3 regions of the Vreelandella sp. 162(4c) genome follow, and region 3 is predicted to be linked to each of the others. Evidence: predicted binding sites of a transcription regulator. Region 3 holds the regulator's gene; each other region holds the start of a gene.
What was found. Region 3 encodes FliA, which starts transcription of late flagellar genes. Its sites were predicted from a motif close to CTAAAGTTNNNNNNNNNNCNGCCGATA; they were not measured.

Region 1 (10,900 bases), 980 kb from region 3:
CGTCCAATTCCATGCCTTACTCCTCCAATTCGTTGAGCAGTTGATCCATAGTGGAGAGTCTCTTCGCGCGGCCACCATCGGCATTAACCTGTTGTAACGCGACTCGTGTTGCCATTTTCGCCAGCGTCGGGTGTTCAAAAATAAGTCTTACTGGCAACGCCTCTCCAAAGCGCTGCGTGAAACGTGCTGATATCTGAATCGCTGCAAGCGAGTGACCTCCTACCTCGAAGAAGTTGTCATGGCGGCCTATCCGTTCTGTCCCCAACACCTCGCTCCAGATCGCCGCTAGTGCATCTTCCACCTCATCTTGAGGTGGCTCGTACTGCGTGCCGCTGATTAAGTCCGGCTCGGGCAGCGCTTTGCGATCCACCTTGCCGTTGGCATTCAGCGGCAGCGCATCAAGTGCTACTATCGCTCTCGGCACCATATAATCCGGCAACTGTTGGCTCAGTCGCTCGCGTAGTGGGCTAGTGTCGAATTCGATGCCTACTTGGGGAACCACGTACGCCACCAGCTTCGAGCCATTAGGATCTTCTTGGGCGATCACCACTGCCTCGCTAACCTCTGGCTGAGCCAGCAGTTCAGCTTCTATCTCGCCCGGTTCGATGCGTAGGCCGTGGATCTTCACCTGGTGATCAAGGCGCCCCAGGTACTCGAGCTGTCCATCCTCCCGCCAGCGCACCAGATCCCCCGTGCGATAGAGGCGTTCGCCCTGCGCAAACGGATCAGCAACAAAACGTTCCGCCGTTAAATCACTACGGTTTAGATACCCCCGGGCCAGACTTACCCCACCCAAATACAGCTCTCCAGAGATGCCCTGAGGTACTAGGTTGAGTTCACCATCTAATACATAGGTGCGGGTGCCGCTGATGGGCCGCCCAATGGGAATTTGGCGGTGAGTTTGATCACGACACCACCAATGAGTGACATGTATCGTGGTTTCGGTTGGGCCATACAGGTCATGCAGATTGGCACCATCAAGTCGCTCAGCCACATCTTGCTGTAACGTCGCTGGAACAGCCTCGCCACCGCACATAATATGTTTGAGACGCGTCTTGGTTTTAACATCGGGAAAGGCCAGGAAGGCCTTCAGCATCGAAGGCACAAAATTCAGCGTGGTAATTCCATGCTTCTGTATCAACTCAATGATACGCTCAGGATCGCGATGATCACCCGGCGGTGCGATCACCAAACGTGCCCCGACACTTAGCGGCCAGAAAATCTCCCATACAGAGACGTCGAACCCGAACGGTGCCTTGTGAAGTACGGTATCGGTATCGGTGAGCTGGTAGGTCTCCTGCATCCAGATCATGCAATTGGTCAAGGCATCATGTCGGATGGCGGCGCCCTTGGGCCGACCGGTGGAGCCTGAAGTGTAAATCACGTAGGCGAGGTGCTCGCCGTGCAGCACCACTGCAGGATTGGAAGAGGCGTGATGTGCTATATCCAGTCGATCTAACTCAACAACGCTGAGTCCATCCGCTACCGGCAATGAGCCATGCAAGTGGTGCTGAGTCAGCAGCAGCTCAATGCCACTATCTTCGGCGATGAACGCCAGCCGCTCCGAGGGATACTCTGGATCCAGCGGCACATAGGCACCGCCCGCCTTGAGAATCGCCAGCAACCCCACCACCATCTCGATGGAGCGCTCCATGGCGATGCCCACTCGGGTTTCGGGGCGCACTCCCAGGCCGATTAGATAGTGCGCTAGATGATTGGCGTGGGTATTAAGCTCAGCATAGCTGAGTGACTGATCAGCAAATACAAGCGCCGTGGTTTCAGGGGTTGCCGCAGTTTGTTGCTCAATCAAATGATGAACTGGCGCAGCATCGGAATATCCTTGAGAGTTTACTCCCCATTGAATAAGTTGCTGCTGCTCAGAATTTTCAAGCAACTCGATATCGCCCAGTGCCTGCCCTGGTGACGTAAGCAACCTTTGCAGTAGTGTCTCAAAGTATCCTGCAAGGCGTTGAATGGTCTCAGGCTCGAAAAGCTCTGACGCATAAACCATGCTAAATTTCAGCTGTCCTTCAGGGAAATCCCGCACCTCTAGCGTTAAATCGAACTGAGCATCCTGCTGTAGAAACCCTGACTCAGCCAGTATCAAATCGGGCAATGTCTGAAACCCAGAGAGATCCTCTTGCCGATAGTTGAACATGACTTGGACAAGTGGGTTATGAGCCGAATTACGTGTGGGCTGTAGCGCTTCCACTAGCTGCTCAAAAGGTAAGTTTGAGTGCGCCAAGGCACCGACAACAGCGTCTTGACACTGTGTCAGTATCGTTTCAAATGAGTGGCGACTATTGATGTCATTGCGCAATACCAAGGTATTAACAAAAAAACCGATTACCCCCTCTATTTCCTGACGCTGCCGATTAGCTACCGGCACTCCCACGCGAATCTCTTGCTGCCCGCTATACCGGTGTAACAGTCCTTGAAAGCCTGCCAAAAGCACAGTGAAGAGGCTCGTATTCTGGCTCTCAGCGAGGCGACGCAGGCCTACTAGAAGTTCTTTAGGAAGAGAAAACGCATGTTGCCCGGCACGTTTGGCCGTCAACCTCTGCCGGGGGTGATCAGTAGGCAGATCCAACGTAGGGTGTTCACTGCCCAGCTGTTGTTGCCAATAAGCAAGCTGCCGTTCCCCTTCTCCGGATGCCAGCCACTCACGCTGCCAAACTGCATAATCAGCGTATTGGATGCTCAAGTCAGGCAACTGAACAGGCTCACCGCGCATCTGAGCACGGTAAGAAGCTGCCAGCTCATCGAGCATAATCTGCATAGATACACCATCGGAAATGATGTGATGCATGACGACGATCAAGGCATATACATCGGCGCTCAATCGTAGCAACGCAGCCCGCAACAAGGGGCCTTCTGAGAGATCAAACGGCTCGTCATTAAGCCTTCGTATCGTGTCTTCCTCGTGCTGCTGAGCCTCACCAGCAGACATGCCACGAAAATCAACGACCTCCAGACCGAAGGAGACATCAGGCCTGATCGACTGTTTGGCCCCCCCTTCACTGGCAACGTAAAACAACGTACGCAGCGACTCATGCCGCGCTATCAAATCGTCAAAGGCAACACGCATCGCGTCTATATTCAGGTGACCCGATAAACGTAGGACACCACCGATATGATAAGCCGTACTTTCAGGGTCTAGTTGCCATAAGAACCATAGGCGTTGCTGGTCATGAGAGAGAGGTAGTGGCTCGGCACGGTGTGTAGGTGACAATATTGGGATCGGCGAGCGCCCAGAATTGACATGATCACTGCTGATACGCTCGACTTCATTTGCCATAGCGCCCAGTGAGGAGTGTTCGAAGACTGACTTAGCTGAAAAATCAATCGCCCAATAATCGCTAATACGTGAAGCCAACTGCACCGCCGCCAGAGAATTACCCCCGCTAGCAAAGAAGTGGGCATCTTTTCCCAACGGCTTTTCCTTGCCGTCCCTCAGCACTTGGCGCCAGAGCTTCGCTAACGCTTGCTCCGTTTCGCTTCCAGCTTCCGCAGTAGAGTGCGATGACTTTCCACCACCAGCATCCTCATCGCTGCCGCCACTGACAAAACGCCCAAAGGCGTGAATGGCGTAGGCATCCAGGCTACCCGCCTCCCAGCCTTGGCGGCAGGCACTGCGCTGCAGTTTGCCGCTGGAGGTTTTGGGAAGGCCACCTGGGTTAAGCAGTAGCACTACCGAAAGCGGCTCGTGGCAAGCGCTCCCCACCGTCTCGCTTAGCGCTTCGACCAGCTTCTCGGCGGGCACTAGCTTCTGTATGCCGCGGGAAACTTCTGCCGCCACGCCGATCCCTTCAGCGCCTTCCGGTGTGGTCACGGCAAAGGCCGCCACGCGCCCTTTGCGCACCGCTTCCACCTCGGCTTCGATAGCGCTCTCGATATCCTGGGGGTAGACGTTATGGCCGCGCAGAATGATCAGGTCTTTGATACGCCCGGCGATATACAGCTGCCCTTCGTGCAGAAAGCCTAGATCGCCAGTGCGCAGCCAGCGATCATCGCGGGCGTCGTGGTTCTGTGCATCAGCATCATCGGTGCGCTGCCAACTGACCCCATCGCGGGTAACAAAGGCTTGAGCTGTTGCTTCTGGGTTCTGCCAATACCCGTGCGCCACGCTAGGCCCATTGACCCAGATCTCGCCGACTTCACCACTTGGCAGCGAGTGAAGCCCCTCAGGATCGACAATATCGATAGCGTGACCGGGTTCCGGTGTACCGCAGCCCACCAGGGTGTTGCCTTCAACCGCTGAGGCAGCCTTTCCCTCGGCCAGCGACTGTTGAGAAAAAGCCGAGCCTACCACGCCCGTACCGCGCGAATTACAGCTAACCAATAGCGTCGCTTCGGCCAAGCCATAACAGGGTGCTGCGGTGTCAGCGGCAAAGCCCGCCGGGCGGAAGCGTTCGATAAAGCCAGTGAGGGTATCGTGGCGTACCGGCTCGGCGCCTGAGAACGCAACCCGCCAGCTGGATAAGTCGAGCGCCTCAAGCTGCTCGTCGCGGATACGCTCAAGACACAGCCGGTAGGCAAAATCAGGGCCACCGCTAATGGTGCCCCGGTGGCGGGAGATCGCTTCCAGCCAGCGTACCGGCCGCTGTAAAAAGAAGGTGGGGCTCATCAATACCGCAGGGATACCGCGATAGATGGGCTGCAGCAGGCCACCGATCAGCCCCATGTCGTGGTAAAGCGGCAGCCAACTGACGAAAACATCGTCGGCACCAATCGAGAAGCCCGTCTCGATAGCACGCTCGTTCGCCATCAGATTGCCATGGCTCACCATCACCCCTTTGGGAGTGGCCGTGGAACCTGAGGTGTACTGTAAAAAGGCGAGATCACCGCGCTTTGGGCGATGCTCGACCCAGTGTTCAGCGCGGCTCTCATCTACGGCATCCACGGGGATCAGTTCGGCGCTGCCGAAGCCTTCGCTTGCAGATGCGACCACATCGATAATCGTTGTAGAGGTGAGCACACAGGCGGCCTGAGAGTCGGCGGCAATGGCGAGCAGGCGCGCCAGATGCTGCTGCTTGGCCGACTCTGGAGGGAAGACCGGCACGGCAATCACCCCGGCATATAGGCAGGCGAAGAACGCCACCACATAGTGTTCATCGTTATCCAGCAGGATCAAGGCACGCTCACCAGCCGGGAACCGCTGCTGGAGCTCGCTGGCCAGGGCGCGGGAGCGCCGCTCCAGGGTGGCGTAGTCAAGGGTGGTCTCACCTTGTGCGTTCACTACAATCAGCGCCCTGTCGCTGGGCATTTCCCGGGCCAGGCGACTTAAATGTTCAACGAAGCTGTGGTTAACAACGTTATGGGACGGGTGGCTGTTCATCGTCTGGGCGTGCCTTATATTCATATGCGTACCTGCTGGAACTCCTGGCCGTGGCGTGGGATTGAGCCGTTGTATTCAGTCTTTGGAGAGGTTGCCGTGACCTTCCGCCATGGCCACGACGACTTTGCGCGGCCCTTTGAACGGCGTGCGCGCATGGGCGACCAGCATGTTGTCGAGCATCAGCACATCGCCTGCCTGCCAGGGGAACATCACCGTTTCGTCGGCCAGTACGCCGCGGATCTCATCGAAGATGGCATCGTCAATGGGGCTACCATCGGCAAAGAAGACGTTACGCGGCATGTCTTCGGGGTCGAGCAGCTCTTCCAGCGACTCTCGCACCTCTGGCTGCAGGTTGGAGACATGGAAAAGATGGCCCTGGTTAAACCACACCTGCTCACCGGTGACAGGGTGAGTCTCTATGCTTTGGCATAACTGGGTAGTACGCAGGTCGCCATCAGGCTTCCACTCACAACGAATCCCCGCGCGCTGGCAGAATGCCTCCACCTCGGCACGGTCTTCGGTGTTAAACACCTTTTGCCAAGGCATGTCGAAATCGCCGTAGTTGCGTACGTAGAGAATGCCGGGGGCAAAGCGCTCGCGGATCTCTGCAGGCATACGGCGGTAAATAGCGCGGCTATCGGCTATCGGCGTCTCTCCCCCTTCGGGGGAAGCGGTGACACAGTGGAACCAGATTTTCATCGGCCACTCGCGGGTGTAGGCCTGCTCATTGTGGAGGGGAATATGTTGATGAGCGGGGTACTCGGTCGAGGTATAAATGCCCGACGAAACCGCTGAACGCGGTGTTGAGGCGAACTCATAACTCAGCAGAGGATGACCAAAGGCGGCAGCAAACTGCTGAAAATCGTCCACGGAGGGAACATCGAAGCCTCTTAGCAACACCCCACCGACTCTGGCCACCAGCGTCTCAATATCAGCACGCAACTCGCCAAAGGCTTCCAGCAGCGGCTGCCCTGGATAGGTGGGGGAAATCATAATGGGCAGCTCCGAATCAGCAGGCCCCTGACGTTTGGATATGGTGTTGGTTTGTTGCGTTGGTGTTGCGCTTTGGCTGTCCATTATTGAACTCCTGAAAATTCGTTGAGTAGCGTTTACCCTGGGCGTTTGTGTGTGAATAGCCTGAATCGACATAGCTTGATTCGACATAACTCAGGGCAGCGGCATAGCCACTCGGCGCTGGCAGCGGCCATGCTTGCAAAGGTGATGAAACGGGAAGCGAGTGCTCAAGGTGATAGGTGCCTGGCGGCCCTAAAGAGGAAGTGATCGAGAGCGCCTGCAAATGATCAGCGATGCCCAGGCCCAAGGCTTTGAGCACCGCCTCTTTAACCACCCAGCGCTCCATAAAGGGCAGTGCGAAGCCGTCGCGTGCGTGGCCGAGCTGCTCACTTGGCGATAGCACCAGCCCTTGCAGCGGCGCCAGCTCGGCCTCGGGTCGGCAGCGCTCAATATCGACCCCCACCGCGCCGCCGGGAGCAAGCGCGATCAGGGCGACATGGCCAGAGTGGGAGACATTGAAAGCAGGCCCATCAGCGTTTTCCAACGCTGGTTTGCCGTAAGCGTTCTGAGTGAACACCAACTTTTCAGGCGCCACGCCGGTGCGCGCTGATAGCAGTCGCCGTAGGGCAGCGCGTGTCGCCACAGCGCGTACGACATCAGCGTGATGGCGAAGCCGCTGGGCGCGCTGCCGCTCGGCTCGACTCAGCAACCGATCATCTTCGTCAGCCACCGGGGCGTTCAGGTCGAGCGATAAGCGCCAGACTTCAAGCCCCTCAGGAGCCCCTTCAGCTAACTGCAGGCGCTGCATGGGGCACCTCCTCAAGCCGTCGAGTTAGCGCCCGTTCGATAGTCTCCAGCACTTGTGCTTGCTGCTGGCGAATAAAGAAGTGCCCTCCTTCGAACCAGTCCAACGAGAATGCCCCGCCCGCTTCTCGCTGCCACGCTTCTAAACGCTCTCTTTCGATATCGTCATCGCGCCCTGCGAGTACCTGTAAGGGATAACCAAGCGGCGACCCGCCGCGATAGCGGAAACTGCGGCAGAGGCTATAGTCCGCCATCAAGATATCGAGGGTAAGGCGCAGCAGTTCCGGGCTTTCGAACACTTCCTCTGGGGTGCCGCCCTGTTGGCGAAGATCCGCAATCAGGGCTTTGTCGTTATCAAGGCCCGCCAAGCGGTCTGAGTCGCGCATTGAGGGCGCCGCGCTGCCTGAGGCGAACAGCATCCGCGGCTGAGGTCGCCCTACATCGCGCAAGCGAGCTGCCATGCCGTAGGCCAACAACGCCCCCATGCTGTGACCGAACAGGACAAAGTCTCCACGCATCCGCGTTGCTTGCTCTTCGCACAGCCGCACGACCTGGGTCTCGAAGTCATCGATGAGCGACTCACCCAGGCGTTCACCACGCCCAGGCAGCTCGACGGGATATACCTCGATCCAGGCGGGCAACTGACGCTTCCAGCGCAAATACATAGTGGCGCTAGCCCCGGCACAGGGCAGGCAGAGCAGCCTTAAACGCTTAACCTGCATCCACCTGCTCCGCCTCACTTTTGGCCTGCGCATCCATCCACTGGCGCAGCGACAATGGCCGCATATCAGTCCAGGTCTTTTCGACGTAGTCGAGGCAGGTTGGCTTATCGCCGAGTACGCCGGTATCGGTCCAGCCAGCGGGAATCGCTTTCCATTCTGGCCAGAGGGAGTACTGCTCTTCGTGGTTGACTAATACGCGGAAGACACCATCTTCACGATCAAAACAGCTTGTCATGGGACTAACCTCATCGTTGCCAAAGGAATGAGAAATAAAACGCAATTACTTCTCATTACTCAATGACGAGTGAGGCACAGGAAAATTTAATGTGAAGGAAGAAGAAAGTAGAAAAAATACGTGCGGGGGCTAAACGGCTCTAGCGCTTAAAAACGCGACAGCCGTTAAATCATCAATGAAGAAAACCAGGGGGAACAAAAAACGGAGTGGGCAAAAAGCAGCGATTTATCAGTTGCTCTCATCACTGCGCGGAATCATCCCCGTTAGCAGCCATAGCTGTTCGGCTTCACGAAATACACGGCGGTGCTGAGAGGAAGCCGCTAACCACGCATGAAGCGCCTCGCGATCAGCGTCGCTCAACGTCTCTTCATGCTCGCGCATCAGCCAGTCTAGCGCCGTTTGCCAAACGGCATCATCGCCGCTGTCGTTATCCATCGTTACTGTCAAACCTCGCTACTGCTGCCTGCTGAACACCTGTCTCGGGAAGCGTGTAATATTATCAACGCTATTTGCTGACAGTGTAACAAAGCGACAACAAAGAAGGGACGGAACGTGGGCTTACCTATCTGGCAACATCTGGCCTTGTAGCGACTGGCGGCAATGAGTCAGTGCATCGCGAATCATAAAATTAACTAACGTGGTGGAAATACCTAACAAGTGGGCCACTTCCCGCTGCGTATGACTTCCCGAACGATAGAGCTCAAAAGCGCGCCGCGTACGCTCGGGCAGCTCGTCCAAAGCGTTAACCACCTGGGCCAAGGCTTGGCGATCAATCGCGATCACCTCTGGGGAGTGTGATGCGTAAGAGGTGGTATCCCCCTCCTCTTCTTTTGCAAACAAAGTTGACTCAAACGCCGAACGGCGGCAGCGGTCAATGGCGAGGTTGCGCACCACACGTGACACATAGGATATGGGCTGCTTCACCTCAAAAAGAGTGGTTGCCTCTGAAATTTTCAGATAGGCATCCTGCACAACATCATCGGCTTGATCAGCATTGCCCAATACTCTTGCAGCGACACAGCAGAGCCGGGGCCGCTGATTAACGAAGATATCTTCTAACTCAGCGCTCCAGGTCTGGGTATCCACAGCTCGGCCTCCTGCCTTGATTAACACCACGGAATAAATGGCAATAATTATTATTTGCGTTAGAGCCTGACAAGTCAACTGGTGAGAGCTAACTCACTTTTTATAACGATATGCTTGTTGATTTTTTTGTTGACTCAGTTAATAGCAACATGTAGCGGGGGCATCTCTCATACGCCAAATGCATAGATGATCTACCATTAAACCAACTTGACTCCTGTCATCTCCGCGTCATGAATGGCTAGTTACATTGAATGCATACAGTTTTTGCCATTCACTAAGACACGATGAATGCTCAGGGGAAATACAATGCTCGATAGCAGTAACGACCTACTCGAAACGGTGAAGCAGGCGGCGTACGAGGCAGGTGCGCTGTTACGCGAGGGATATTCGCTAAAGGGAAGAATTGCCTTTGAGCAAAAGGGGGCGTCAGACTTTGTCAGCTACTACGATACGGCCGCCGAGAACATCATTATCGACTGTATCAACAGCGCTTTTCCCGATATCGCTTTCCTTGGTGAAGAGAGCGGGCTTACGCCCACCGATAGTGACTATACCGTCATCATTGACCCTCTTGATGGCACCAGCAACTTTCTGCATGGGGTGCCTCACTTCTCAGTCTCCATCGCGGTTACTAAGGACGATGAGCTGATCATCGGCGTTGTCTATCAACCGCTGCTTGATGAAATGCTTTGGGCCAGCCTTGGCACCGGCGTCTTCCTCAACGACACGCCGCTCACGACGCCTGAACCGCGCCCACTGAACGAGATGCTGGTAAGCACCTGCCTGCCCTACCACGCTAAAGGCGACTGTACGACGGCCCTAGATCAACTCGCTGCTCTAATGCCCCAGGTGGCCGGTATCCGCAGCCCAGGATCGGCGGCGCTGGAGATCGCCTACACCAGCCTGGGCCGGTTTGATGCTTTTTGGTCTCAAGGCGCTAAGCTCGACTTTTGGGATATCGCCGCCGGCATTGTGATTGCCAGAGAAGCTGGCTACACCGTCACGGATCTCACTGGCGAGCCGAATCCCGCTCAATGGAACAGCCTGATTGCAGCGCACCCTGAGCGGCATAGCCAACTGCTAGCGTTTTTAACTTCCCACTGATAAAAAATCTACCTCGCTTCTAGGCTCACGCGTGTTCGATTCACCATCGAATATCCCGTGAAACCTGCCTACACTCAAAACACCCACGCCGCGGCCCAGAGGACGTAATTAATGAAGCCTTCCTATCTTCTGCCTAATTTGCCCATTACAGCAACGATTATACTTTTTGGCCTGCTGGCCGCTAACACCGCCCATGCTCAAGAAGAGGCTGACGCAAAGCTCTGGGATGATGCCCTGGTTAAGGCGGCACAGCAGGTAACGCTGGGGCCGCGCCCGTTGTTCTTAGTAAACGACATGAGTGCGGATAACGATCACGAGCGCGAACTGAAAGCCTCTTTATTGAGCTGCGCTGCTGAGCAAACCCAGTGGCAGCGGTCTCCATTAACGATTGGACATCGTGGCGCGCCGTTACAGTTTCCAGAACATACTCTCGAATCTTATATTGCCGGTGCTCAAGGCGGGGCGGGTATTCTTGAGTGCGACGTCGCCTTCACTGCCGATGAGGAACTCGTCTGCCGTCACTCTCAGTGCGATTTACATTACACCACCAATATCGTCGAGACCGACTTAGCTGAAAAATGCAGCGTGCCTCCCGCT
Region 2 (10,900 bases), 1.2 Mb from region 3:
CCACCTGCGTATTGATCACGATGAGTCTGATATAGCAGCGTTATATAACAACTTTTATATAACAACAGGAGTATGCCATGACTGATCCGGTTTCAACGCCGCCTAAGCCCCCCGAGAGCCAGAGCCACTGGGAGCGACGCATTGAAACAGCGCTGTGGAATTCGCGCTTTTTGGTCATGCTGGCGGTCGTGCCCAGCTTATTGGGTTCATTGATGCTGTTTATCGTCGGTACCGTGGATATTTTCAAGGTAGTCGCCGACGTGATGGGTTACTACCTATTGGGTGGCACCCAGGACATTCACGACAGCCTGGTGCCCGATATCATCATTGCGGTGGACATCTATCTGATTGCCATCGTATTGCTGATTTTCGGCTTAGGTGTTTACCGACTGTTTGTCTCCCGTATTGACCAAGCCGAAGCGAGTAATCTGCGCCACCCGTTTAACGTCGCTTCATTAGACCAACTGAAAGATAAAATCGCCCGGGTGGTGATTCTAGCGGTGATCATTGAGTTTTTCCGCGCCGTGGTGGATATCCGTTTTGCCACGCCCCTGGAAGCCATCTACTTAGCGCTTTCAGTGCTGGCGCTGGCCGCCGCGCTCTACTTGATGAGCCTAGGCCATAAAGGCGAGTAAGCGCACCCGCGACCTGGCTGTGCTACTCGTCATTTTCAGCTAACAAACCTTCTACCAGCCTGTTTAACCGCTGCTGGAACTGCCCGCCCGGCGAGGGTGGGTTAGGGTCTGAGGTGATCACTACAGTCATCTCACGTTCTGGAATAACGTAAAGCGCCTGACCGCCATAGCCACGCCCGTAGTACACGTCTTCGCCTGCCAACTGCGTAATAAACCAACCATAGCCGTATCCGTCGCCAGTCCAGCGCGATGTACCGCGCGGCTGCCATGATTCTTCCACCCAACCCTCCGGCAGAATGCGCTGCTCGCCTCCTGCTTCATTCACTACGACGCCATCATTACGATACAGCTCGCCTACCTCAATGAGTGCTCGTGGCGAGAGCTGCATATCATTGCCGCCAAAGTAGATCCCTTGGGGGTCGCGTAGCCAGGGGCGAATGGTGATATTAAGCGGATCACCCAATAGGCGCTGGGCAAGGGAATGGGTCGTCTCGCCGCTGGCGTGGGTGAGTGCGGCGGAAAGTAGATGGCTGGTGCCGGTGGAATAGAGCATCTGCCCACCCGGCTCATCCACGAATGGGCGCGTCATCGCATCGTTCACCCAGTTGGCGCTGGCCACCCAGGCGCCATAGTTGCTGCCAGAAGTGCGCTCAAGCCCAGCCTGCTGGGCGAGCAGATGCGCCACGGTGATATCCCCAACTTGCGGATCAATACCGCGCGGTAGATGCTCGCCAAACAGCGCCACCATAGGTTGCTCAGCGGATTCAATGATGTCCGTTTCAATCGCTGCACCCGTAATGGCAGCCAGCACCGTTTTGGACAGCGATTTAATATTGGTAGGCGACGCCACCCCCGGCCCACCTTGGTGAAGCTCGTGGATAATCTCACCGTCATAGGCCACTACCACGCTGTGCACGCGGTTTAGCTGGCGGGTTTGCCGGTCTAGCGTCTGGAGTGTGTTTGCAGAAGGTTCATTAGCGGCTGCATAGGCGGTGGGTAACAACGAAGTAACAGCAAACGAAACAAGCAAAGCAGTAGCGCGCATCGCAACACCTTCGGTATAAGTGGCAACGGTTCGAGGTTTAGAAGTAGCAGAGGTTCCACAGCAGATAACCGCTAGAAGTAAGGCCAGGTAGTACTTTCTGAGCCTGGAACTATGTGTCTGTGTCTTAAAAGATCACATGTGGTCTTTTATAGCCATTTTTAGTGTATAATGGATTATAAATGAGCCATTATTTAGAGGTTTCCATGGCCCTGACTCACTCTCTACTTGCCCCTGGTGAACTGTCCCAGCAGGTCGGTGCCAATGCACGAGAAGCGCGACTGGCGCAGAACCTTTCCCGTAAAACCTTGGCGCAGATGGCGGGTATTTCTGAGTCCACCATTAAACGATTCGAATCCAGTGGGCAAATAACTCTCGATGGCCTAGTGCTCATTGCCACAGCGCTGGGTGCCACACGCGAAATTGCCGAGCTCTTCAAGCATGAGCACCCTATCTCACTTGAAGAGATCAAGCAGGTAGGGCGTGTCCGGGGGCGAAAATGAAGCCATATTACGCAAAAGCAGAAAAAGCCTGCTAGGCTGGAGGTGTTGGCTAATGGGTAAGCAAGCCTTTGATTTCCCTAAAACGCAATAAGCAAGGAGTGCCCTATGCGTAATATTATCTACATTATTGGCCTTATCGTGGTTGTGCTGTTCATTCTGTCAATGCTCGGCCTGCGCTAAGCTACATAGAACTAGGTCTTATAGGGTCAGGCTTTAAAAATGAGCCTGAAGAACATAAGACCAAGCAAAAAACGCCCAAAGCTTTCGCTTATGGGCGTTTTTTTTGATCAGCTGTTTAGGGCAGCAATGTTTGGTGGCAGAGGGATTAGGCGCAGTCAGCGGCCCCTTGGCCAAACATATCAAACATCAATTCGCGGCCAAGGCAGGTTAATACAAAACGGCCATACTCATTAAAGGTTGCTGCCTCACTGTCTTCCATCACCTGTTGGCAGGTTGCCCAGGTGGGCGTGGCAGAACTAAGTGCCGACAACTCGCGGCGGGCTAAGCCGCGCTGGGGAAGGGTAATGGTTTCAAGTACATGACCATGATCGTACAGCAGCTCAGCGGCAATCGATAAACACTGGCGAAGGCTACGTTGAACGTTTGCGGTGGTCGATGACCCATAAGACGATGGAGTAGAGCGTTCTTTCGTCAGTTCTGGAGGCGTAGGTTTTGAAGTCATAAGTCTCGGAGTCATAGCATGTTCTCCTGCGGTCAGCACCAAGTCGGGCTTGTTGCAGCGCATTATAAACCAAAATCGATGTTAGACCAAGGTCTATAGTTTAGAGAGAATCTCCCACTATTGAACTCATCAACGGTAGGTCAATGTGCTACGCTCGCTACCACGTATTTTAGCGAGTTAATAAGTCATGCATATCAGTGTATTCGGAACCGGTTATGTCGGCCTTGTCGCAGGCGCCTGTTTAGCCGATGTTGGTCATCAAGTCACCTGTATGGATGTTAACGCTGATCGGATTGATCAGCTTAATGGCGGAGAGGTGCCGATCTTCGAGCCAGGGCTAAGCACTATCGTTGCCCATAACGTGGCGGCTGGCCGTTTACGCTTTACTACCGACGCTGCCCAGGCGGTAGCCGATGGCGAACTGCTGTTTATCGCCGTGGGAACGCCGCCCGATGAAGATGGCAGTGCCGACCTACGCTATGTATTAGAGGTGGCGCGCACCATCGGCCAGCATATGGATAGCTATAAGCTGGTGATTGATAAGTCTACCGTGCCGGTGGGCACCGCGGAAAAAGTCCACGCCGTTATCAGCGATGTGCTCGAACAGCGCGGTGCATCGCTCGCGTTCGATGTGTGCTCGAACCCTGAGTTTATGAAGGAGGGGGCGGCGATCGAAGACTTTACCCGTGGCGCGCGGATTATCGTTGGCACGGAAAGCGAGCGGGTAAAAGCGCATATGCAAGAGTGCTACGCCCCCTATAACCGCAACCACGAAAAGCTGATGTTTATGAGCGTGCGGGCCGCAGAGCTGACCAAATATGCCGCCAACGCCATGCTCGCCACCAAAATCAGCTTTATGAACGAGATCGCCAATCTTGCCGAACGCCTCGAAGTTGACGTTGAAGACGTACGCCGAGGGATTGGCAGCGACCCCCGCATTGGCTATCACTTCATCTACCCTGGCTGCGGCTACGGCGGCTCCTGCTTCCCCAAAGATGTCCAGGCGTTAGAGCGCGCCGCGCGTCAATTAGGCTATACACCGGAACTGCTCAGCGCCGTCGAGTCAGTGAATTTACGCCAAAAGCAGACCCTGTTCACAAAACTGCAAGATAACTTAGGCAATCTAAGCGGTAAGACCATTGCAGTATGGGGCTTGGCCTTTAAACCCAACACGGATGATATGCGTGAAGCCCCAAGCCGCACGTTAATGGAAGCACTCTGGCAAGCGGGCGCTAAGGTGCAGGCGTTTGATCCCGAAGCCATAGCAGAATGCCGACGTATTTACGGGGAGCGGGATGACTTGATGCTAGCAGGCGACCGTATCCAGGCAGTCAAAGGCGCAGATGCCCTAGTGATCTGCACCGAGTGGAAAGAGTTTCGTAGTGTCGATTTCAAGTGGTTAGCCGATCAGCTGGCTGAAAAAGTCGTCATCGATGGGCGTAATTTGTACACGCCAAGTGCCGTTAAAGAAGCGGGGCTGCGTTACGTTGGGGTAGGGCGGAAGAGCAGCTAAAAGAAGAATCTATTATTGTGATTTTTCTCATTAATTGGTGATGTCTGTTACGCCTTGTTACTTTAAACAACGTCTTAATACGAAAAAAAGAAGAAGAATATTTAAGTTATTCTTCACCTAGCCGAGGTTTTAAGGTAATTGTATTAAAAACAGTGTTACGCAGGCTTCGCAGATAAAGGGTATTGGGAGCAGTCAGCGTAGCTACATGTATTCAAAAAAGGCATTGGTTCTATGGCTTCTATTGCATCACTAGGCATCGGTTCTGGGCTGGATCTCAACGGATTGCTTGGTCAGTTGAAAGAGGCAGAGCAAGCAAAGCTTGAGCCCATTGCGCAGCAGATTAAGTCTGAGCAAACGCAGATATCTGCCTACGGTCAGCTTAAAAGTGCGCTTGAGCAGTTTCAAAGCTCTGCTCAAGCCCTCAATGATGGGTCGTCATTCGATAGTCTGACAACCAATGTAGAAGGCAGTGCAGTTGGTGCTGTTAGCAGTAATGAGGCTCAGCCAGGCCAGTACGAAGTGGAGGTCAATCAGTTAGCTACTGCCAGTAGCTTGGTGACGGAGCGTCTGGAAACAGCAGTGGAAAGTATAGTGACGGGCGAACAGTCTTTAGATTTTACTATCGCTGATGGAAACCTGACCACGATTACTATCCCCGACGGCAGTTCTCTTGAAGATATGCGTGACGCCATTAATGAACAGAGCGATGGCCGCTTAAACGCCTCAATTATCAATGATGGCGAAGGATATCGGCTTTCCGTTAATGCTACAGATACCGGCGCAGATGCGAGTATTGAAAGCACTAATTTTTCTGACATTCTGGCCGCTGGCGTCGCAACCTCCGATGCACAGGTGGTTCAAGCGGGCCAGGATGCAGCGTTTAACGTCAATGGAATCGATATCGTTAGCCCCACCAATCAAGTGGAAGGTGCAATTCAAGGCGTTACCTTGAACCTTGCTGAGGCTGGCGCGACGAGCACTGTAACCGTTGAGCAGGATGACGAAGCTATTCGCGAGCAGGTCACCGCTTTTGTCGATGATTTCAACACACTTAAAGAGACCATTACGACTTTGACAGCCTTTGACCCAGAGACGGGCCAGGCGGCAGGGCTGAATGCCGATGCCACCACTCGCGCTGTTGAAAGAGAGATTCGCCAAACAATCAGTGCTGTTGTCGGCGGAGATGGCTTTAACGTGTTATCCGATATTGGCATTTCACTCCAAGTGGATGGCAAGCTGGAGATTGACGAAGATAAATTAGATAGCATTGTCGCTACTCAGCCAGACCAGCTAGCCAGTTTTTTTGCAGGCAATAGCGAAGAGGGCGGCATGGCTGGACAAATAGCTTCAGCGCTTGAGGGCCTTGTGGGTACAGGTGGTCGGCTTGAAAGCGCTGTTAGCTCATCTGAAAGCCGTGTTAGTTCTTTAGAAGACCGTTTTGCGACCACTGAAAACCGTATCGAACAAACCGTTGAGCGTTATCGCACGCAGTTTCAAGCAATGGACGGTATGGTGGCGCAAATGAATCAGACCAGTGCCTATTTGACCCAGCAGTTTGCCGTGTTGGGACAGCAAAACCAAGGTTAAGCAGATAAACTAGCTAAATTAATAGCTTACAAGATGCCCTGCACTATGTGCTGGGCATTTTTCTTTGCAATGCTTTAAAAACAGCTTAAAAAAGGCATTACCTCTAAAGTTTGTTCCTCCGCAGCCGATAGATTACCTAGACACCTTTCTCTACTTCTTATAAGGAATGAGCCCCATGGCATCGATCACAGCACTCGGTGTAGGTTCTGGATTGGATCTTTCAGGTTTGGTGGATCAGCTAAAAGCGGCCGAACAGCAAAAGCTTGTGCCTATTCTAGAGCAGAAAAGTGCTCAGCAAACCAAGATTTCTGCCTATGGGCGCCTTGAGTCAGCAATGGATAGGGTGCAAACCTCTATCGCTGCGCTGAATGACGCTTCTACGTTTAAACAGCAAAAAAGCACCGTGACGGGCGATGGCGTATTGGCGACCGCAGGCGAAACCGCTAATGCCGGGCGCTATGAAGTAACCGTTACCCAACTGGCTCGCGCAGGCAGCGCTGCTTCCAGCAGCGTAGCGCTAGACCAAGAGCTAACAGCAGCCGATGCGACGCTAACGCTTGAGTTTGGTGCTGGCGGTACCCAAACAAGCTACGACGTGACTATTTCAGCAGGCAGTACGCTGGCGGATGTCCGTGACCAAATTAACGCGGATAAAGAGTCTGGCGTCACCGCTTCTATCGTGAATGACGGCACTGGGTACCGCTTAGCGCTGAGCTCAAAAGAGACGGGCCAAGATGCTTCACTGGAGGGCTTCTCAGGTTTGGCATCGCTGACCATGGATGCAGCCACCCAGCGTTCAGGTCAGGACGCTGAACTGAATGTTAATGGCATTGCTATCACCAGTAAAACCAATCGCGTTGAAGAGGCAATTCAAGGCGTAACGCTTGATCTCACAGAGGCCTCTGGAGACCCCGTTACGCTGGTGATTGAACGTGATGACGCGTCGCTGAGAGGAGCCATTGACGAGTTCGTTAAAAACTATAACGAAATGAAATCCACCGTTGGTCGAATGACCGCATACAACGGCGAAGGCGAAACGTCTGGCGAACTAATTGGCGACCGCACCGTGCGTACCATTGAAGACCGCCTACGCCGGGATATTACCGACAACCTCGGAACCGGCGATATCTCACGGCTTTCTCAACTAGGTATTGCCATTGATGAGAAGGGACGACTTAAGGTCGATGAAGATAAGTTGGACGATGCAGTAGCCAATAACCCTGAAGGGCTATCTGCCTTTTTTGCGGGCGACACCGAAGAAGGCGGCTTTGCAGGGCGCTTAAATGCAACGCTTGAAACCATCACTGCAGAAGATGGCATTATTCAAAGCTCGGTGACTAGCGCTGAGCAGCGGGTTGATAGCCTGGATGTGCGTAAGCTGCGTATGGAGGCAAGTATTGAGCGAAGCACAGAGCGTTACCGCAAGCAGTTTGGGCAATTGGATGGCTTGATCGCCCAAATGAACTCCATGAGCAGCTATCTCTCCCAGCAGTTCAGCATGCTGAGTAACATGCAGAACAGCAAATAAGAAAGTAGTTCAGAACGCAGTTGAGAGGGTAGTTGAAATAGTTACAGTGAATTACATAAAAAAGCGTAATTTTTTCTAAAGAATTTGATGGGCCTGCCGTTAATTAATATAACGGCGACGCAAGCGCCGCTAAGCAGGCCAATTGGCCAGTTAATCTTCGAGGAGCACTCACATGTCTGTAATCAACACTAACATTACGGCCCTGATTGGCCAGAACAACCTGTCCAACTCTCAGTCTATGCTGGCCAAAGCGCAAGAGCGTCTTTCTTCTGGCCTGCGCATCAACAGCGCCTCTGATGACGCTGCTGGCCAAGCCATTGCCAACAAAATGACTGCTCAGATCAAAGGCATGGATCAAGCTAGCCGTAACGCCAGCGACGGTATCTCCCTGGTACAAACCATGGAAGGCGGCCTTGACCAAATTAACGACAACCTGCAGCGTATCCGTGAGCTGGCGGTACAGGGTGCCAACGATACCAATGCCCAAGAAGATCGTGATGCGATCGTCACCGAGATCAATGAGCGCTTAGAAGAAATTGAGCGTGTTGCTGACAGCAATAATTTCAACGGAACTAAACTACTTAACGTCGCAAGTGGCGGTACTACTGGCCAGCTAAACATTCAGGTAGGGTCCAATACTGACGGTGAAGACGTAATTAAAGTCAATCGTGTAGATGCTACGGTTAGTGGACTTGGCCTAGAAGAGGCTACTGATGGCGGTACTGTTGCGGCAGTATCTGGTGGCAAATTTGTTGCTACTGCTGCAGCTTCAGGTGGCGCTACGCATGAAGAATTCCAGAATCTGATTGACGGGATTGATGAGGCAACCCAAGGGCTCGATACCAACCGCGCTGAGCTGGGTGCTACGCTTAACCGCTTCGACTCGGTAATCGATAACTTGGCGACCACCTCCACTAATCTCTCCGAGGCCCGTTCGCGAATTGAAGACGCCGATTACGCAGTGGAAGTATCGAACATGACACGTGCTAACATTCTCCAGCAGGCTGGTACTTCGATGCTGGCACAGGCTAACCAGACCCCACAGTCTGTACTGTCTCTGCTGGGCTAATACCCTTGCTGGTAATGCTGAACTAGAAAATAACGACGGGGCCAATCGGCCCCGTTTTTATTTGCTCCAGCTCCTGCGCAAAGCTGATCGCGAGAACACCTACTTTATTATAGGCGCATTCGCGCCTTTGCTTGCCGCGCTAGAACAGTAAACTAGGTAAATTGTCCCTTTTCTGTGTGAGTCGCTTCATGGTTAAAACCACTGCCACATCTACTACTCAAAAACGCAAGCCCCGCATCCTTTGGGCCAATCCTTTCTGTTTGATGGATACTTCAAGCGGTGCCAGCATGACCGTTCGTCAAATGTTGATGCAATTGGTTGCGCATGGCTATGACGTTCAGATACTGGGTGCGACCGTATTCGACAACACCAAGGGGATGGGGCGGCTCAAAGAGCAATTTCCAAACTTAAGTACCCACCTGCATCAGTTGATCGAAGCTGATGACGGATCACTTAAACACCAGCTGGTAGTGAGCTATAGCCATAACCGTGACCACTTTACGGCGCATGAAGAAGGGCTTTGGTACAGCCAGTACCTTTATCTACTGGATTCCTTTAAGCCGGATGTTGTTTGGTATTTCGGTGGTCAAACCTTAGAAATGCTAATTGCCAATGAGGCTCGTGATCGCGGTATTCCTGTCGCCTTCTATCTGGCGAACGGCAACTATAAAGCACCGAACTGGTGCCGTGATGTTGATTTGATACTGACTGATAGCCAAGCTACGGCGGATATGTATCGTAAAACGGTAGGTTATACGGCCAAGCCGGTGGGCAAGTTTATCTCACCAGGAAACTTCATCGCCGAACAGCATGAACGTAAACGTCTGCTGTTTGTTAACCCTAGTTGGCAAAAAGGCGCGAGTGTATTTGTCCAGTTGGCTGAAAAGCTGGAGCGCGAAAGGTCCGATATTGAGCTTGAAGTGGTTGAGGCGCGAGCCGACTGGCCAGCGGTACTGCGGCAAACCACTCGCCAAATGGGTAAGCAACGTGACTCATTAAGCAATGTGATCATCACTGCCAACACTAGCGATATGCGCGGCCCTTATAGCCGCGCTCGTGTTGTGGTGGCGCCGAGCTTATGGTGGGAAAGCTCAGGGCGTGTGCTGGCAGAGGCAATGCTTAATGGGATTCCGGCGCTAATTACCAACCGCGGTGGCATGCCCGAAATGATCGGCAATGCCGGTATCGCCTTTGATTTTCCAGCCGCTTGTTACGAAGAGCCCTACCAACACCTGCTTAGCGATGAAGAGCTTCAACCGTTAGTGGATGCAGTCATCAGCTTTTTCGATGATGAAGCGCTTTACCAAGACTATGTGGCTCGCGCTTGGCAAGTAGGCAAAGAGAAACACCACCTTAACCGAGCAACCGACAAGCTACTTACCGCGTTAACGCCCCTGGTAGGGCTTCGTGCTGGCAACAAAGATTTCGCCATTACCCAAAAGAAGCGTCACCGCCAGCGCTTAGCCAGTCGCGCAACCAAGCCTGAATTTAAGGTCGATAATTCACTGCAGCAGTTGCTTAGCGCCGAACAACCCAGCGCTAAGCAGAGCAACACAGAGCTTCAGGCTAACCGTTTGACGCTTACTGACGATTTTACCTGGCAAATCAAAGGTAAAATTATGGTGCTCGACAACCGCGCCAGCCTGATCAAAAGTGGCCTTGCCGATCAAATGGTGGCGACAGGTGCCTTTGGTATTGTTGCCTTTGATCCCGCAAGCGAAATAAAGAATACCAAGCAATACGAAGGCAGTGAGTATATACAGCTATTTCAGCACGCTCTGCTCGGCAATGGGGAGCCAACAAAGCTGCATGCCTGTGTCGCTCCGGAAATGACCAGCACGCTGCTACCGCTGCCGGTCGAGCAACTCCCAAAGCGCCATCACCTAGGCGCAAAACCATTGGCTGAACTGCCCATTAATACCGTAGCGCTGGACAGTATTGATGGTCTGGGAAGTCTTGACTGGCTAATTCTTGATGAGTTGAGCGATACCATGGCCGTGCTAGAAAATGGTAAAGAGTCACTCACAGACACGCTACTGATTCAGGCGAGGATCCCCTTTCAGTTTACCCACGAAAAACAGCCCAGACTGGCCGAACTTCAGCATTGGGCTAGCCGAAACGGTTTTCGTTTTTATCGCTTCCATAATATTAGCCACTACAGCCATTTGCCAGAAAAGCTAAGCGCCAAAACAGTCTGCGCCACTGAGCAGGAGAGCGGCGATGTGCTCTTCCTTCCTAGTCACGAGCGCATGGCTAATCTGAGCGAGAAAGAAAGGATGAAGCTAGCCTTTATTCTCAGTGCAGGCTTTGCAGCGCACGATGTGGCTTTTGATTTGATAGC
Region 3 (10,900 bases):
CGATTCTGCCCAATCGTCCGAACAAGCCGCCGAAGACTTAATTCATCGCATCGGTAAGTTGACGCGTATGCTGCGCGAAAACATGCGTGAACTGGGGCTTGATAAAGAGATTGAGAAGGCGGCCGAAGCCATCCCCGATGCACGCGACCGCTTGCACTATGTCGCCACCATGACGGAGCAGGCAGCAGATCGAGCGCTCAATGCCGTTGACCGTGCGCAGCCGCTGCAGGATCAGTTGTCAGACCGGGCGGAAGCGCTGGATAAGCGCTGGGCCGAGTGGTTTGAAGCACCGAAAGAGCTGGATGAGGCGAAAGCGCTCGTTGTCGAGACACGCACTTATCTTAGCGAAGTACCCGATGTGGTTTCAGCGACTAACAAAGAACTGATGGAAATCATGATGGCTCAGGACTTTCAGGACCTGACCGGCCAAGTGATTAAGAAGATGATGGACGTGATCCATGAGATCGAACATCAGTTGGTGCAAGTGTTGATCGATAACGCGCCGGGCGCCCATGCACGAGAAACGCTGCAGCGCAAGGCCGAGGATCAGTGGAAAAGCGACAGTGCACGGCGTAACGAAGAGCTTTTGAATGGGCCGCAAGTGAAGGATAATGTCCCTGATACCGTCTCTGGGCAAGATCAAGTAGACGACTTATTGGACGAATTAGGCTTCTAAGATGCGTTATTAAACGCCCTCTGGGCACGCAAGTACGCCATTCAGCCGTCCCTATGGACGGCTGAATACGTGATAAGCTTTGCTTCACCTGGCCGGATACCCGTATGGCAGATAACGATAGCGACCAGGAAAAGACCGAAGAGGCCACGCCCAGGCGGAAAGAGAAAGCCCGTGAAGAGGGCCAAGTTGCCCGTTCCCGCGAGTTAAATACGTTTTTACTTTTGCTGGGTGGTGTGATTGGCCTCTATAGCATGGGCAACATGCTCTACGACCAATTGGGTGCGGTGATGGAACAAGCTTTCTTGTTTGAGCGCCGCCAGGCAATGGAAAGTACGCCGATGCTGGTCAATGCGCTGGATCTTGGTCAGCGCACGCTATTTGCCATGATGCCGCTGTTTTTACTGTTAGCCATCATTGCGTTAGTAGCCCCTGGGCTGATGGGGGGCTGGCTGATATCGGGTAAATCGATGCAGCCCAAGTTTTCCAAGTTAGACCCTATTAAGGGCGTAAAGCGTATCTTCTCCACCCAGGCACTGATCGAATTGGCAAAAGCGATTGCCAAATCGTTTCTGGTGGGGGGCGTGGCTGCGACGTTTTTGTATTTCAACATCGGCAAATTTATGGCGCTAATGGATCAGCCTATCCAGCAAGCGCTGACCAATGCCCTAAGCATGGCGGCTCAGGCAGCTGGGCTAATGGTGTTGGTGTTGATCGTGGTCATTTTGATCGATGTCCCTTTCCAGCTCTGGGACAATGCTAAGAAGCTGCGCATGAGTCAGGAAGAGATTAAGCGTGAGCACAAAGAGTCCGAAGGCGACCCGCAAGTGAAAGCACGCATTCGCCAGCAGCAGCAGGCCATGGCGCGGGGCAGGATGATGAGCAAAGTACCCGAAGCGGATGTCATCATTACCAACCCTACGCACTACGCGATAGCACTGACTTATCAGGAAGGCAGTATGGGCGCCCCGCGGCTGGTGGCAAAAGGCGCCGACGCAGTGGCTGCGCGCATTCGCGAAATCGCTGAAGAGGCAGGCGTGCCTCGCTTGCAGGCAGCACCATTGGCGCGGGCCCTGTATCATCACGTCGATCTAGATGCAGAAGTACCTGCCGAACTGTATACCGCGGTGGCGGAAGTAATGGCCTGGGCCTACCGCCTCAAGCAAGTATCACAACAAGGAGGCGAGGTGCCCCCAACCCCCGATAACCTGCCGGTTCCGCCGGAGATGGAAAGCCCCGGGCATGGCGCCGGTGGTAATGAGGCGCAACCATGAAAGGCTTGAGTCAGCTAGTAGGTCGGCGCGACTGGATGGGTGATGTGCGCATGAAGCTGCTGGTCGGGCCGCTGCTCATCCTCATGATTTTGGGCATGATGATCGTGCCCTTGCCCCCCTTTGCCCTGGATTTACTCTTCACCTTCAATATCGCTCTGGCCATTATGGTGTTAATGGTCAGCATGTTTACGCAGAAGCCGCTGGACTTTGCGGCGTTTCCTGCCGTGTTGCTATTTACTACGCTGCTGCGCCTGTCGCTCAATGTGGCTTCTACCCGTGTGGTGCTGATGGAGGGCCACCAAGGCGGCGCCTCTGCGGGTAAGGTCATTGAAGCGTTCGGGGCGTTTCTGGTCGGCGGTAATTTCGCTGTTGGCCTAGTGGTCTTCCTGATTCTTGTCATCATCAACTTTATGGTTATCACCAAAGGTGCTGGCCGTATTGCCGAAGTGGGTGCGCGCTTTACGTTGGATGCGATGCCGGGTAAGCAGATGGCCATCGATGCCGATCTGAACGCCGGCTTGATCGGCGAAGAAGACGCCAAAAAGCGCCGCGCGGAGGTTTCTCAAGAGGCGGATTTCTTTGGTTCCATGGACGGCGCAAGTAAGTTTGTCCGTGGCGATGCCATTGCCGGTTTGGTGATTATGGTGGTCAATATCATCGGCGGGCTGATGATTGGCATGCTGCAGCACGATATGAGCTTTGGCGCTGCTGGTCAGACCTATATGTTGTTGGCGATTGGCGATGGCCTGGTGGCGCAAATCCCTGCTTTGGTGATCTCCACCGCCGCGGGTGTCACAGTATCCCGGGTCAGCATGGATACGAACGAAGATATTGGCCAGCAAATGCTTAGCCAATTGTTCGTTAATCCTCAGGTACTGATTTTGGCTGCCGTGGTGATGGGCATGCTGGGTATGGTACCTGGCATGCCCAATTTCGTATTTCTATTCTTTACCGCGTTGTTGGCTGGCCTGGCATGGCTGTTAACGCGCCAAAAAGAGAAGGCGTTGGTCAAGGAGGAGATTGCCGCGGCACCGGTGCCTTTACAGGAGACTCCCGAAGCGAGTTGGGAAGATGTGCAACTGGTCGATACGCTTGGCCTGGAAGTGGGCCATCGCTTAATCCCGCTGGTGGACTCGCGTCAAAAAGGCGAGCTGCTCGGGCGCATTAAGAGCGTACGTAAGAAGTTTGCCCAAGAAGTGGGTTTCCTGCCACCGGTGGTGCATATCCGCGATAATTTGGAGCTGCCGCCGAACGCCTATGTGCTCTCCATGAAAGGCGCCGAGATTGGTCGCGCTGAGGCACAGCCGGGCAAATGGCTAGCGATTAACCCTGGGCAGGTATCGGGCGAGCTGCAGGGCACCCATACTCAGGATCCCGCCTTTGGCTTGCCCGCTGTCTGGATTGATAGCAACCAGCGTGAGCATGCCCAGGTGTATGGCTACACCGTTGTGGATGCCAGTACCGTCATAGCGACCCACTTGAACCACTTGTTGCACCGTCATTCACCCGAGATGCTGGGCCGTCAGGAAGTACAGAAGTTGCTGGATAAAATGGGCGATGATCAAAAAGCGTTGGTCGAAGAGGTGATCCCCAAAGCTATTTCATTGACGGTACTGCAGCGTATCTTGCAAAACCTGCTCGACGAAGATGTCTCTATCCGCGACATGCGCACTATTCTCGATACCCTGGCCGAGTACGCCACCCAGCAAAAAGATCCTAATGAGCTGACGGCGCTGGTGCGAGTCTCGCTGGGGCGCGCCATTGTCCAGCAGTGGTTTGCGGGGCAGGAGACACTCAATGTCATGGGGCTGGATGCCCAACTGGAACAAGTGCTGGTACAGGCCATGAATGGCAACGGCGCCATGGAGCCCGGTTTGGCAGAAACGCTGATGACTCAGGCGCAGCAGGCGCTGGAGCGTCACGAAAGCTCAGGCGAACCACCGGTGTTGGTTGTGCAACATTCGCTAAGGGCGGTGCTGTCGCGCTTCTTACGCCGCCGGTTACGCCATATGTCGGTACTGTCCCAGGCTGAAATTCCCGACGATCGCACATTAAGAGTGACCACAGTGGTCGGCGGACGTTAAAGATGGCACGCCGTGATAGGCTAGCGTCGTCCATTTTCAGAACAGGCAAGGGTAAATCATGAGCGTTAGACGTTTCGTGGGAGCCAATAGTCGTGATGTGATGCGCCAAGTGCGTGAAACGCTCGGTGAAGACGCCTTGATTGTCGCAAATCGGCGTACCGAAGGGGGCGTTGAAATTTTAGCGATGGCGGATGAAGCCATTGACCACTTTGAACCCTCACCAGAACCTGCACCACCCGAAACGCCGACAGCACCTTCAGCGCAAGACCCCATGCAGGCGATGAGCGAGCGCTTACTGCGCGAAATGCAGGATATGCGAGCGCTGCTGGCAAACAGCCAGTCAACCCATACTGCTTCACCATCGCCAGCAGCGCCCACCGGAACGGCTGCACGGCTGCGTCAACTGCTGTGGAATGTGGGTTTTAGCAGCGAAATTGCCGATGAACTGCTGGCTGGGTTGCCTGCATCGCTAACCAGGTTAGACGGCGATAGCGAAGCCCCACTGCAGTGGCTGCGACAGCAGTTAATGGATCGCCTTTACGTACTCAACGATGAAGCAAGCTTTTTCGACCAAACCGGCATTGTTGCCCTGGTGGGGCCAACGGGGGTAGGTAAAACCACCACCACCGCCAAGCTGGCCGCTCGTTTTGTGATGCGCCACGGCACGCGCCCGGTAGCGCTGGTTACCACCGACAGCTTCCGGATCGGTGCCCATGAGCAGTTGCGCATTTATGCGCGCCTGCTGGATACCCCGATGTACGCCTTGGATGCCGAACAGCCCATCGACGATTTGCTGGGCCGCCTGCAGGGCAAGCAGTGGGTAATTATCGACACCGTAGGCATGAGTCAGCGTGACCAGCGGGTGATAGAGCAGATTGCCCACCTGCAAGGCGGACGCTCGCGGGTACGTTTGGTGCTGCTACTCAATGCTGCCAGCCAACCGGAAACCCTCGAAGAAGTGGTGCTGCGCTACCGTCAGGCCGCGCGGGCGGCGGGCGCAGAGTTAGATGACTGTATTATCACCAAACAGGATGAGGCGGGACGTCTGGCTCCAGTGTTAGATATTATTATGCGTCACGGGATGCGCGTACTGTTTGGCTCTAATGGCCAGCAGGTGCCCGAAGATATGGCCCTTGCCGCCCCCGATGCGCTAGTGGATCAAGCGCTGAGTACCGCGACACCTCAGCGTGAACGGGTGCAAAGTGCCGATGCGCCGATGGGAATGCCGCGCTGGTCGCGGGATGTCCTGGGCCAAGGGCGTCGTTTGTCGTCGCTACTGGCGAGGTTGCGCCAACGCGTCACGGGGTTTGCGGAATTAGAAGAGATCTGGAACCTAGCTTCGCTGCCTAGTCGTTTGCAGGAAACACATTTGGATGCATTACTTGCCGGTTATCCAGCGGCAAAGACCACCTTAGGGATGGCGTGGTTTCCGCGGCGCAATGAGCGCGGCTGCGACTGGGCAATGCCGGACATTGGCCTGGACACGGATGGTGCCTGGCTGGCGCTACCCTGGCTGCAGCATCGCCACGCCGCAGGGTGGCAGCCACGCTTAGCCGCTCTGTCGGCATCGAGCGGCGTTGCGGTGCACTTACTACCGCGCTTCCCTGAACCGGATGCACTAGCGTGGCTGGAAGCCGAGCACTTGACCTGGGTCAGCCAAGTGGCCCCCAGTCATCGGTTACGCTTTCACCACGAACGTCAATCTATCCGCCAGCTATTTAGTGACAGTGTGCTAACGCACCATGTGGGCGTGCGTTTTCGTGGCCAATCGGTGCAACTGTGGACTGCCTACGCCGAAGTCGAGGACGCCAGCGGCACGGCGCTACTCGCCTGGTTCGGTGAAGTTCGCGATCCGGAAAGCGCCAAAGTAGTGGCGCGCCGCTACTGGCTTACCCCCGCTCGGCTAGGAGCAGAGGTGCTCTCACTGCTGTTAACCCAGCTGCAAAGCGAAGGCTTGGCCGCCTTGACGCGTCGCGCGTGGCAGCAGTTAAAAGAGGCCGATAGCGGGGATCTAAATGCTGAAGTTCGCCTATTGATGGCCAGCGGTGTGGCATCGGTCGCCGGGCATCTCGATGTTGCTGATGATGAGGAGGCGCAGACGCTGCGTGGCGATCTGCTCAACCTATTAGGCAACAGCCGTCGCCGCCGCGATACCGGCATGCTTGATGCACTGGTCTACGCCTTTATGGCACGAGATGCGATTCGTCAAATGGGCAGTGTTAGTCGAGAGGGCGTGGCGTGAGCGAACAGGATCAAGCATCGGGTCTACGCAAGTGGGCAAACCTGCAGCGCCAACAGCAGCAAGCTGAGGGTACAGTTGATGTTGCGGCGGCAGAACACGTGCCGGAATCTGAACAGCCTAGCTCTCTGTTAAAGCCGACAACTGCAGCGGTGGAAGAGCCAGCAACGGTGGTAGCGCACCGGCCCAAAATTCCGCTTATTGTGGTCGGACTACCGGGTAGTGGTGCAGCCCAGGTGAACAAGGTTAAAGCACGATTAGGGCAGTGGTCGACGTTAGGTCGAAGCTGGGCCGGTGATCCTGAGGATTGGGATATTCATATCGTCATGGCCGAAACGGCCGACCTAGCCCAACTTTGCGATCAATACAGCCGTTGGGCACTGTGGATCAGTAGCGATGCCGATACCTTTGCTTCCATGTTCCGTACCTTGCGTCAACTACATGAGCGTGGCGGGCCGCGCCGTTTGCTGGCGCTCCACGAGCCGCACTTGCCGCGTCAAGGGTTGCTCAATAACTTGCGTGAGGCAGCTGATTACTACTTAAATATGGAGCTGTTGGTACTTGCACGATGAGCGCACTCTGCCGAGGAGACCAAGCATGCTAAGCTGGCTATTAAGAGGGAGACTGCTACTGAGCCCAGTACTGCTGACAGGGTGTCTACTAGCAGGGGTAACGGGAAACGCCCAGGCGACACCCGGTAGCTGGAGCAGCCAGATACCAGGTCTGATGGTAGCGATGAGTGATCGGTCAAGCGCTAGCCAAAACGCTACCCCACCTGCTGCTGCTAACAATGTGGAGTCAGCACAGCTCGGGCGTATTCATTGGCAGTTTCAATATCCCCCTGGTGCGTTATTAAACGCTTGGCTGTGCCATCCTGAGCAGTGCGTTGCGTTAGCTGGCATGCGGGGGACTACCACTGCCCTGGCGGGGTTTGCCGCGGATGCGCCGTTGCATTTTCGCTTCGCTTTACGTCCGGGGCAGCGGCCTGTTCGTGTCCAGGGGCTGCAAATGATTGTGAACTATCAGTGAAGGCTGGATAGACGCGAGGCGAGAGGATGTACACAGCACAAGGCAGGATCAAACAGAGTGAGCTGTTGACGCAATACATGCCACTGGTACGACGTCAGGCCTTGACGCTTCAGGTCCGTTTGCCAGCCAGTATTGAGCTCGACGACCTTATTCAAGCCGGGATGGTAGGGCTGCTGGAAGCGCTGGGGCGCTTCGATGCCACCCAGGGGGCAACGTTCGCGACGTTTGCCAGTCAGCGTATTCGCGGTGCAATGATGGATGAATTACGTACCCGCGACTGGTTGCCCCGCAGCGTGCGCCGCTCAGCGCGAGCGGTTGACAGTGCCGTTCGTCAATTAGAGCAACAGCTCGGACGGGCACCAGAAGAGAACGAAATCGCCCAACACCTTGAAATGCCGTTGAGTGAGTATCAGCAGCTCCTCAACGACACCAACAGTGGTCAACTGTTGCCGTTTGAAGAGCTGGTGGCCGACGGTGGCGAGCCTAGCAATAATGAATTGGCTAATTCACCGTTCGAGCAGTTGCTAGACGGCCAGCAACGACAAACGTTGATTGAGGCAATTGAAGCGCTGCCAGAGCGTGAAAAGCTGCTAATGGCGCTGTACTACCAAGAAGAACTCAACCTTAAGGAAGTAGGGGCTGTGTTGGGCGTCACGGAGTCACGCGTTTCACAACTGCACAGCCAAGCCGTCAGCCGCTTACGCGCGCGTTTACACGACTCGGCATAACACCTCTTTTTACTCACTTGTGACCGGCAAGGAGCCGTGGATGAACCCTTCGACGCTGATAGGCATATTTGCCAGCATACTACTGTTGGTGAGCGTGCTGTTTTTCACCGCAGAGTCCCCTGAAAGTTTTATCAATTTGCCGGGTTTGGCCATTGTGGTGACCGGTACCCTAGCGGCAACCTTTATCAGCTATCCGCTGAAAGAGGTGCTCCGCGTCGTACGGTTGGTGGGCTTGGTATTCCGGCGCGAAAATACCTATATGCGTGACGATATCCGCGAATTGGTGGATATGTCGCGACTCTGGTTTAAGGGCGATGTACGTGCGGTCGAGCGCGAGTTGGAGCATACCCGAAACCCGTTTTTGCGTACCGGGATCCAACTGGTCATTGCCAACACCAAAGAGGATGAAATTTTTGACATGCTGCGTTGGCGCATTGCCCGTCTTAAAGCGCGTGAGCATGCCGAGGCACAAATATTCCGTACCATGGCCACCTACGCACCCGCATTTGGCATGATCGGCACCCTGGTGGGGCTGGTCAATATGCTGGAAGTCATGGACGCAGGCGACCTGCAGGTGATCGGCCCGCGCATGGCGGTGGCCCTGCTCACCACCTTCTACGGCATTTTACTCGCCAACTTGGTGTTTAAGCCGATTGCGGTGAAACTCGAGCGCCGCACCGAAGAGCGGCTGATTACCATGAACATGGTGCTGGAAGGTATTTCGCTGATTACCAAGCGCCGCCTGCCGTCGTTTATTGAAGAGACCCTCAACTCGTTTGTAGCTAACTATCACGATGAGATCCGTGATAACAGCGTCAAACCAAGGCCTGATTCGTCGGTTAGTGCGGCGGCGAAGGGGTAGGCCAGATGCTTGACCGTGATACGCGCCACGCACTGGAAATGACGCCGTCGCCAGGCGATGGTGACGAGGGTTGGCTAACCAGCTATTTGGATGTGCTGACGCTGCTAATCACGCTCTTTGTGCTGCTGCTTTCACTGACACCGCCGGGAGGCGGTGAGGCGGCTGATACTGCTTTCATGCGCTCGGCTAGCGCTGTATCATCATTGCCGCTGGCGTCTCTAGCCACTGGTATTCAGCCCCGCCATTCAGGGGTTCAGCCGCAGTTTGATGGGCTCGACATCCCCGGTGTCAGTGTTTCGCAAGGGAGTGAAGGGGTCACGTTACGTATTGATACCAGCCTTTTATTTCCCAGCGGTCAAGCTGTACTGACTTCCCGTGGGCAAGAGGTGGTAGAAAGCCTTATCGATGTGCTGACCCGTTTTGACGGTCAGATTTCGGTAGAAGGCCACACCGACAGCGTGCCTATTTCAACGGCCCGCTTCCCCTCTAATTGGGAGCTTTCATCAGCGCGGGCTATCGCTGTGGTGAGGCATTTAGAGCGCCAAGGATTCAATATCTCTCGTATGCGGGCCGTCGGTTATGCCGACACCCAACCCATGGAACCGAACGCAACGGCGGAGGGCCGAGCTGCCAACCGTCGCGTAGAGTTGTTGCTAAGGCAGCAGGTCGAGGGTGAATAGATTGCGAGGCCACGTTTGTGTCCATGTACCACCCGCGGTTGCAGTCGTTTGGAGCTCTGCTGGTTTTAGATGCCGATTGTCGCCGCATTCAAGCCAGTAGCACCAACTTAACCCGCTTGACCGGTATTGAGCGCCCTGAAAATGGGCCGCACACTCTTGCCTATGTGTTAGGAAAACGGCTAAGCCAGCGGGTGCGCCGCGAGTTGCAGGGGCAGCAGAAACTCTCCGGCCCGCTGGTGTTTATTCGTTCCAAGCATAGCAACATGCGTTTTCAGCTCTATGCTTACCGAGCAGGTGGGAAGGTCATCGTCGAGATTGAGCCACTCAACCCCCAAGGTAAGCGCCGCCTGCTTGGCACAGTCAATGAGCGGCTGATGCATTTAGCCGACGCAACCCACCAGGAAGAGCTGCTCGACTGCTTGGTTAACGCTATTCAACAGCTCACCGGCCATGATCGCGTCACCGTGTGCCATTTCGACAGTGATTGGCATGGTTTAATGGTTGCCGAAGCGCTGGGCAACCAGCTGCCCTCGCTGTTGGGTCAGCGCTTCCCCTCAAGCGACTTCCCTGTCGCCTTACGCAAAAGTTACCAACATTACCCCGTTCGGTTAATTGAAGACGTCGATGCGCCGCCTGAAACGCTGACTCCCGCCTACTCGGGAGTGAGCCTTAGCGGCAGCTTTTTACGCGCCCCTGCCCCTGAGCGGCAGCGATATTTAAATCGCCTGGGGGTGCGTGGGTCATTCAGTTTGGCCATGCAGGGGGATACTGGCTTATGGGGTCTAGTGTTTTGCCATTCGCCAGCACCGCACTCGGTTGACCCCCCCGTGCGTGATGCCGTTCGCACCCTCGTGCAAATGGCCACCCAGCGCATGCTGTTGCTACGGGCGCGTCAAGAAGCCCGCTACCTACAACGGGTTCAGGATAGCCTCGTGCTCAGTGCGCGAGCGCGCAGCGAGCCGCAAAGTCCCCAACAGTTACTTCATGAGCAGGCGGCTATCTGGATGAAGCTGTTTCGCGCCCATGGCGTGGTGCTGTGGGTGAATGGTGGCGCTTATCAAGCGGGTGTGACGCCGACTCCAGAAGCGATAAGCCAGTTTGTGCTGCGCCTGGAAAGAACTCATGTACATAGCGGCCCTTGGTGCACGCGCGAAATCGGCAAAGAGACGTTAACCGCTTCGCTAGCCATGCCCGAGCAGTGTGGGGCTCTAGCAGTGCCGCTGCCAATGAGTTCGACCCAGCGCGCCTGGCTGATTTTTTTTTCGCCCCGAGCAGGTGGAAACGCTGTATTGGGCGATGCAGCCTACAACCAACCCTAAACCGGCCGTGAT

Region 1: a site for FliA is predicted at 8,177-8,203, ahead of AC4EYZ_RS06410 (MbtH family protein). Genes of this name have one in related genera too.
Region 2: a site for FliA is predicted at 6,066-6,092, ahead of fliD (flagellar filament capping protein FliD). Genes of this name have one in related genera too.

The regions. Positions count from the first base shown of each region.
Region 1 covers NZ_CM176981.1:1,422,299-1,433,198, forward strand. The annotation lists gene AC4EYZ_RS06385 (amino acid adenylation domain-containing protein) at 1-13, opposite strand, end outside; gene AC4EYZ_RS06390 (amino acid adenylation domain-containing protein) at 17-5,362, opposite strand; gene AC4EYZ_RS06395 (TauD/TfdA family dioxygenase) at 5,414-6,415, opposite strand; gene AC4EYZ_RS06400 (4'-phosphopantetheinyl transferase family protein) at 6,348-7,160, opposite strand; gene AC4EYZ_RS06405 (thioesterase II family protein) at 7,138-7,878, opposite strand; gene AC4EYZ_RS06410 (MbtH family protein) at 7,868-8,113, opposite strand; gene AC4EYZ_RS06415 (FecR/PupR family sigma factor regulator) at 8,342-8,560, opposite strand; gene AC4EYZ_RS06420 (RNA polymerase factor sigma-70) at 8,672-9,199, opposite strand; gene AC4EYZ_RS06425 (inositol monophosphatase family protein) at 9,506-10,303, shown strand; gene AC4EYZ_RS06430 (glycerophosphodiester phosphodiesterase family protein) at 10,415-10,900, shown strand, end outside.
Region 2 covers NZ_CM176981.1:3,607,782-3,618,681, forward strand. The annotation lists gene AC4EYZ_RS16545 (exopolysaccharide biosynthesis protein) at 1-35, shown strand, start outside; gene AC4EYZ_RS16550 (YqhA family protein) at 78-635, shown strand; gene AC4EYZ_RS16555 (serine hydrolase domain-containing protein) at 658-1,680, opposite strand; gene AC4EYZ_RS16560 (helix-turn-helix domain-containing protein) at 1,860-2,180, shown strand; gene AC4EYZ_RS16565 (hypothetical protein) at 2,506-2,877, opposite strand; gene AC4EYZ_RS16570 (UDP-glucose dehydrogenase family protein) at 3,050-4,375, shown strand; gene fliD (flagellar filament capping protein FliD) at 4,607-5,962, shown strand; gene fliD (flagellar filament capping protein FliD) at 6,138-7,490, shown strand; gene AC4EYZ_RS16585 (flagellin N-terminal helical domain-containing protein) at 7,663-8,559, shown strand; gene AC4EYZ_RS16590 (glycosyltransferase) at 8,748-10,900, shown strand, end outside.
Region 3 covers NZ_CM176981.1:2,403,457-2,414,356, reverse strand. The annotation lists gene cheZ (protein phosphatase CheZ) at 1-676, shown strand, start outside; gene flhB (flagellar biosynthesis protein FlhB) at 781-1,947, shown strand; gene flhA (flagellar biosynthesis protein FlhA) at 1,944-4,031, shown strand; gene flhF (flagellar biosynthesis GTPase FlhF) at 4,090-6,273, shown strand; gene AC4EYZ_RS11010 (C15 family peptidase) at 6,270-6,842, shown strand; gene AC4EYZ_RS11005 (flagellar protein FlhE) at 6,868-7,299, shown strand; gene AC4EYZ_RS11000 (RNA polymerase sigma factor FliA) at 7,326-8,027, shown strand; gene AC4EYZ_RS10995 (motility protein A) at 8,068-8,889, shown strand; gene AC4EYZ_RS10990 (OmpA/MotB family protein) at 8,895-9,569, shown strand; gene AC4EYZ_RS10985 (GAF domain-containing protein) at 9,593-10,888, shown strand; gene AC4EYZ_RS10980 (GGDEF domain-containing protein) at 10,866-10,900, shown strand, end outside.